Rubrivirga marina: one gene and its partner. The protein of the gene in region 2 binds, or shares a complex with, the protein of the main gene of each other region. Links are inferred from orthologs where the notes say so. Each region holds a gene or a part of one and is shown on either strand. Other genes may lie near its edges. The genes, in order: BSZ37_RS18385 and meaB.

Evidence for each region.
Region 1: the proteins of meaB (region 2) and BSZ37_RS18385 are in contact, whole or in part, in a crystal structure (PDB 8DPB), measured with the Methylorubrum extorquens proteins. The link is inferred for Rubrivirga marina from one-to-one orthologs. Residues at the interface, in SOR26638.1 of Methylorubrum extorquens: Arg20, Ala21, Ala24, Arg25, Thr28, Ser32, Arg33, Arg34, His37, Thr98, Gly99, Gly100, Ser101, Ile102, Leu103, Lys106, Thr107, Ala110, Ala113, Ile114, Asp115, Arg116, Ala118, Phe119, Ile120, Arg121, Pro122, Pro124; in SOR27001.1 of Methylorubrum extorquens: Glu577, Glu578, Asn579, Asp580, Gly581, Arg582, Arg583, Arg585, His596, Ala604, Ser605, Ala608, Asp609, Gly611, Phe612, Asp613, Val614, Asp615, Ile616, Gly617, Pro618, Leu619, Glu625, Arg628, Gln629, Val631, Glu632, Asn633, Asp634, Glu661.

What each region holds. Positions count from the first base shown.
Region 1 is NZ_MQWD01000001.1:4,296,055-4,299,228, forward strand. The notes cover bases 91-2,955. They hold BSZ37_RS18385 (acyl-CoA mutase large subunit family protein), read right to left. Parts: upstream 2,383-2,955; coding sequence 799-2,382; downstream 91-798. Other genes in these bases: BSZ37_RS18375 (hypothetical protein), read right to left, coding at 91-110; BSZ37_RS18380 (hypothetical protein), read left to right, coding at 301-798; BSZ37_RS18390 (DinB family protein), read left to right, coding at 2,550-2,955. In the rest of the region: more of BSZ37_RS18375, read right to left, coding at 1-90; more of BSZ37_RS18390, read left to right, coding at 2,956-3,059; BSZ37_RS18395 (YkvA family protein), read left to right, coding at 3,133-3,174. UniProt on the Escherichia coli protein: Catalyzes the interconversion of succinyl-CoA and methylmalonyl-CoA. Could be part of a pathway that converts succinate to propionate.
Region 2 is NZ_MQWD01000001.1:2,141,576-2,144,719, reverse strand. Bases 310-3,144 are described here. They hold meaB (methylmalonyl Co-A mutase-associated GTPase MeaB), read right to left. Parts: upstream 2,279-3,144; coding sequence 1,340-2,278; downstream 310-1,339. Other genes in these bases: aspS (aspartate--tRNA ligase), read left to right, coding at 2,441-3,144; BSZ37_RS08795 (peptide MFS transporter), read right to left, coding at 310-1,251. Outside these bases: more of BSZ37_RS08795, read right to left, coding at 1-309. UniProt on the Escherichia coli protein: Binds and hydrolyzes GTP. Likely functions as a G-protein chaperone that assists AdoCbl cofactor delivery to the methylmalonyl-CoA mutase (MCM) ScpA and reactivation of the enzyme during catalysis.

The DNA of each region.
Region 1 (3,174 bases), 2.2 Mb from region 2 along the record:
ACCCCGATCGTCCAGCGGAGCGTGCGAACGCCGTGGCGGCGCAGGAACCGGGCGATCCGGTCGTCGAGGCGGTCGAGGGCGGAGTGCGGGAGGCGGGTCGGGTCGGCCATGGCGGGGAACGGAGGGGTTGCTCTGAAGACGCACGACCAGTGCGTCCGCCGCGAACGCACGGCGAAGAAGAGGCCGGCGTCCCCTCGCGTGCTCGCCGCCGACCTCGCGGAGCCGCCCGGCGGTGTCGCCGACCGTCGCCTCCGCCTCGCCGAAGACATGTGCGTATCGTGTCGGATCGCCTCCGGTTCGATGCGCCCTGTCCTGCTCGCCCTCGTCGTACTCGTGCCCGTCGCCGCAGCGGCCCAGCCCCTCGCGCCGGCACCCGCGGAGGCGGGCGTCATCACGCCTGCCGTCGCCGTCGGGGTCTCCGTCGCCGCGACGGCCGGAGCCATCGGGGCCGGGCTCGCGGTCGACGTCGATGACGGCTCGCGGGCGGTCCTGATCGTGCTCGGCGCGGCGGTGGGCCCGTCGGCCGGCAACCTGATCCAGGGCGAGTGGGCCGACGCCGGGATCGGGCTGGGTCTCCGGGCGGGCGGCGCCGCGATCCTGCTGGGAGCCGCCGCCGGAGCGTTCTGGAACGACTCCGAGGCCCAGCGTCTGGCCCTCGGGGGCGTCGCCGTCGTGGGCGGGCTCGTGGGTCTCTCCGGCGTGGCCTACGACGTGGTCACGGCCGGGACGAACGCGAGCTCCCGTCGCGTCCGACTCACGCCGACGGGGACGGGCCTCGCGTTGCGCGTGGGCCTGTAGTCAGCCCGCGTACTCGCCCCAGACCTCGCGAAGCCGCCCGGCGATCTCGCCGACCGTCGCCTCCGCCTCGACGGCGTCGAGCACGTGTGGCACGACGTTCTCGTCGCCGCGCGCGGCCCGCTCGACGGCGTCCATCGCAGCCTCCCACCGGCCGGCGTCGCGCGCCTCCCGGAGCGCCTGGACGCGCGCGACCTGCTCCTCGCGGACCTCGTCGGACACGCGGAGCAGCTCGACCTCGGCCTCGTCGCCGTCCGACGCGAACCGGTTGACGCCGACGACGACGCGCTCGCCCGCCTCGATCTCGCGCTGCGCCCGGTACGCCGACTGCGCGATCCGGTCTTGAAAGAATCCGTCCTCGATGGCCGCGACCGCCCCGCCCATCGCGTCGATCTCCTCGATGAGCCGTCGCGCCGCGGTCTCCACGTCGGCCGTCAAGCGCTCGACGAGGTACGAGCCTGCGAGCGGGTCGACCGACTCCGTGACGCCGCTCTCGTGGCCGATGACCTGCTGCGTGCGGAGCGCGAGCGTCGCCGCCTGCTCGGTCGGGAGGGCGAGGGCCTCGTCGAACCCGTTCGTGTGGAGCGACTGGGTCCCGCCGAGGACGGCCGCCAGGGCCTGGAGCGTCACGCGCGGGACGTTGACGAGCGGCTGCTGGGCCTGGAGCGTCGAGCCGGCCGTCTGGGTGTGGAACCGGAGCATCATCGCCTTCGGGTCCGTCGCGCCGAACCGGTCGCGCATGATCTCGGCCCACAGCGTCCGTGCCGCCCGGAACTTGGCGACCTCCTCGAAGAAGTCGTTGTGCGCGTTGAAGAAGAACGAGAGCCGGGTCCCGAACGTGTCGACGTCGAGCCCCGCGTCGAGGGCGGCCTCGACGTAGGCGATCCCGTCGGCGAGCGTGAACGCGAGCTCCTCGACGGCCGTCGCGCCGGCCTCGCGGATGTGGTACCCGCTGATGGAGATCGTATTCCAGCGCGGGGTGTGCTCGGCGCACCACGCGAACGTGTCGGTGATAAACCGCATCGACGGACGCGGCGGGTAAATGTAGGTTCCGCGCGCGGCGTACTCCTTGAGGATGTCGTTCTGGATCGTCCCGCCGAGCTTTTTCGGGTCCGCCCCCTGCTCCTTGGCGACGGCCACGTAGAGCGCGAGGAGGATCGGCGCCGTCGCATTGATGGTCATCGACGTCGTGACCTTCTCCAGATCGATCCCGTCGAACAGCCGTCGCATGTCCTCGATGGAGGCGATCGACACGCCGACCTTGCCGACCTCGCCCTCGGCCATCGGGTCGTCGGGGTCGTAGCCGATCTGCGTCGGCAGGTCGAAGGCGACGCTGAGACCGCGCGCGCCGGCCGCCAGGAGCGCGTGGTAGCGCGCGTTCGACTCGGCGGCGGTCGAGAAGCCGGCGTACTGGCGCATCGTCCAGAGCCGCGTCCGGTACATCTCGGGGTAGACGCCGCGCGTGAACGGGAACTGCCCGGGCTCGCCGAGGCGGCCGTCGAGATCGGAAGGGAGGTCGGCCTCGGTGGCGACGGTGGGGACGGCGAGGCCGGAGGTCGTCTCGGCGGCGGCGGTGTCGGCGGGCATGGCGGTCGGGGTTTCGGGCGGGTACGCCGGTCGGCGGCCGCGGTGCCGGGGACGGGCCCAGACACGATCGGGGCTTCTGCTCCCCCCACCCACGTGGCCCCGGCCCGCCCCGCCTCGGCGTCGAGGCGAGCGGGGGCGCCTAGCTTCGGGCGTCCCTCCATCGTGCCATGCCCCCGCCCCGCGACCTCTCCCCCGACGCCCGCCTCCGCCACGAGCTCACGGCCCTTCTCCGGGGCGGCCAGGCCCACGCCGGGCTCCGCGCGCTCGACGGGGTGCCCGAGGCCCACGTGAACGACCGCGTCGACGGCCTCCCCTACTCGCTTTACGACCTCGTGTGGCACCTCCGCTACGCGCAGGCCGACCTCCTCGAGTACGCGACCTCCGACGACTACGCGTCGAAGGACTGGCCCGACGACTACTGGCCCGACGCCCCGGCCGATTCGGGCGACTGGGACCGCGAGAGGGCCGCCTTCCTCCGCGACCTCGACACGCTCGTGACGCTCGCCGAGACGGCCGACCTCACGGCCGAGCTCGACCACGCGCCCGGCTACACGGTCCTCCGCCAGCTCCTCGTCGCGGCCGACCACAACAGTCACCACCTCGGGCAGATCGTCGCGCTCCGGCGCCAGCTCGGCCTCTGGCCGCCTCCAGGCGAAGGCCACCCGGACGGGGTGTAAGAGGTCGCCGATTCTTTCGCCGAGCGGCCGTTCCGATGCGGCGCGACGGGTCCGGCGGAGGTAGCCTGCGCGCGTGTCCGCGCCGTCCCCCCTCGCCCGCCTCCGCGCCGCCGCC
Region 2 (3,144 bases):
CGTCACGAACCCGAGGCCGAGGAGCACGAGGCCCATCCCGAACTTCGTCGCCGTCGAAGGGTCGGCGTTCCGCCGCGCGAGCGCCGTCCAGATCATGGCGACGAACGGGGCGATCGTGAAGATGAAGAACGCGTTCAGCGACTGGAACCACGCGGCCGGGACCGTGTCGCCGTCCTGGAGGCCGGGGATCCACTGGAGCCAGCCCGGGAGGCTCCTGTCGGTCTGGTTCTCGGCGAACAGGTTGAGGCTCGACCCGGCCTGCTCGAACGCCGCCAGGAAGACGGCGTAGCCGAGGAACAGGAGGATGATCATCCACAGCCGCTTCTTCTCGCCCTCCGTCCAGTACGGCCGCGTGAGGAGCCACGCGAACAGGCCGACCGTGATCGTGAGCAGGAGAACGGTGTAGATCCCCTGGATGACGCCGTTCGTGGCCGGAACGACGCCGGCGAGCATGAGCGCGGCGAGCCCGCCGAAGAACACGACCGTGCCGGCGAGCCCCTTCCAGAACAGGCTCCGCGACGCGTCGCGCTCCGCCTCGGCCTCCGCCGTCAGCTTCCCGACCTCACCGAGTTGGTTGCCGAAGATGAGGTACACGATCACGCCGATCAGCATCCCGACGCCGGCCGCGGCGAACCCGTAGTGCCACCCGTAGTTGACGGCGAGCGCGCCGCAGATCAGCGGGGCGGCAAACGCGCCGATGTTGATTCCCATGTAGAACAGGGTGAACCCGGCGTCGCGGCGGCCGTCCTCGGGGCCATAGAGCTGGCCCACCATGACCGAGATGTTCGGCTTGAGGAGCCCGGTGCCCAGGATGATGAGTCCGAGCCCCCCGTAGAACGTGGGGATCGAGTCGAAGGCCATCGTGAAGTGGCCGGCCGTGATGAGGATGCCGCCGTAGAGCACGCTCTGGCGCTGCCCCAGAATCCGGTCGGCGATCCACCCTCCCGGCAGGTTCGCGAGGTACACGAGCGACGTGTAGAGCCCGTAGACCAACGCCGAGGTCCCGACGTCGTAGCCCAGCCCACCGTCGACGGTCTCGGCCGTCATGAACAGGATGAGGAGGGCCCGCATCCCGTAGTAAGACGCCCGCTCGAAGAGCTCGGTAAAGAACAGGTTCGAGAGCCCGAGGGGGTGGCCGAAGAACCGCGTGTCGTTCGCGGAGAGGGCGCCGGTGGCGGTAGAGCCGCCCATCGCGGCGATCTCGCGGGCGGCGAGGTCGCTCGCGCCCTCGGCGTCGGGTCCTTTGCTCATATCGGTGGGGTCTGTTGGGGAAAACCGGACGGGCGAAGATAGCGGAGGGCCTACCCGAGCCCCAGAGCCGCGCAGGGGGCGCCCGACGTCACGGTCGGCGGAGGCCGCCGGCGAGCACGCGGGCCGCGAGCGCGTGCGGCGCCCGGCCCTCGGCGTCGAGCTCCCGGACCGCCTCGGCGAGCGTGTCGGCCCGGCCGCCGGTCCAGAAGTCGCGCCGCCAGTGGCCCTCGACGAGCCGCCGGACGCGCCGCCGCAGCCGCTCGGCCCGGATCTCGTCCCACCGCGCCGCCAGCCGCGCTCGGTGTCCGTCGAGGGCCTCCACGAGCGCGCCGAGGCCGTCGCCCTCGAGCGCCGACGCCTTCACCACCGCCGGCGCCTCGACGTCGCGGAGGTGGAGCGTCGCCCGGAGCGCCCGGACGAGGTTCGAGGCCTCCGGCTTGTCGGCCTTGTTGACGCAGAACACGTCGGCGACCTCCATGAGCCCGGCCTTCATGGCCTGCACGGCGTCGCCGGACTCCGGGACGAGGACGACGAGCGTCGTGTCGGTCGCCTCGGCCACGTCGATCTCGCCCTGCCCCACGCCGACGGTCTCGACCAGCACGATGTCGTAGCCCGCCGCGTCGAGCACGTCGCAGGCCGCCTCGGTCGCCTCGCTCAGCCCACCGAGCGCGCCGCGCGCCGCCAGCGACCGGACGAACACGCCGTCGTCCTCGGCATGGCGGTCCATCCGGACGCGGTCGCCGAGGAGCGCCCCGCCCGTGAACGGGCTCGACGGGTCGACCGCGACGACGGCCACGGTCTCGCCGCGCTCGCGGAAGGCGGTCACCAGCCGGTCGGTGAGCGTCGACTTGCCGGCCCCGGGCGGGCCGGTGATCCCGATCCGCCACGCGCGGCCGGTGTGCGGATAGAGCGCGTCGACGAGCGCGTCCGCGCCGGGCAGCCCGTTCTCGACGGCCGTGAGGGCGCGGGCCACGGCGCGGCGCTGGCCGTCACGGACGGCGGAGTCGAGATCGGAGGCGTCGGACACGGACAGGAGATGGGAGACGGGAGACTGAAGTTCGCAGGCGCACGCCGGCTCCGCCCGCCTCGGCGCCGAGGCGGGCGGAGCCGCGGGGGAACTCTCCATCCCCGATCCTCCATCCTCTTCCCTCGCCCCCTCTAGCTTTCCCGCCCCTCTCCCCGCAGACCCATGGCCGACGCCCGCCTGACCCCCATCGACGCCCCCACCCACGGCGACCGCACCGACACGTGCGGCGCGCTCCGCGAGGGCGACGCCGGCCGGACCGTCGTGCTCAAGGGCTGGGTCGACCAGCTCCGCAACTTCGGCGGGCTCAACTTTGTCGACCTCCGCGACCGCTACGGCCTCACGCAGCTCGTCTTCTCGCCGGAGCTCAACAAGGACCTCGCCGACCTCGCCGAGAAGCTCCGGATGGAGGACGTGATCTCGGCCAAGGGCGAGGTCCGCGTGCGGGAGCGGAAGAACCCGGAGATGGCGACGGGCGACGTCGAGGTCTACGTCACCGACGTCGAGGTGCTGGCGGTGAGCGAGCCCACGCCGTTCGTCGTGAGCGAGAACGACCCGAAGGCGACGCGGCCGGGCGAGGACCTCGCGCTGCAGTACCGCTACCTCGCCCTCCGGAAGGCGCGGCTCCAGCACAACCTGATGCTCCGGTCGAAGCTGTACCAGAGCGTCCGGAGCTACTTCCACGCCCACGAGTTCGCCGAGGTCGAGACGCCGGTCCTCATGAAGTCGACGCCGGAGGGCGCGCGGGACTACCTCGTGCCGAGCCGCGTCCACCCCGGCCGGTTCTACGCGCTCCCGCAGAGCCCGCAGACGTACAAGCAGATCCTGATGATGGCGGGCTTCGACCGCTACGTCCAGATCACGAAGTG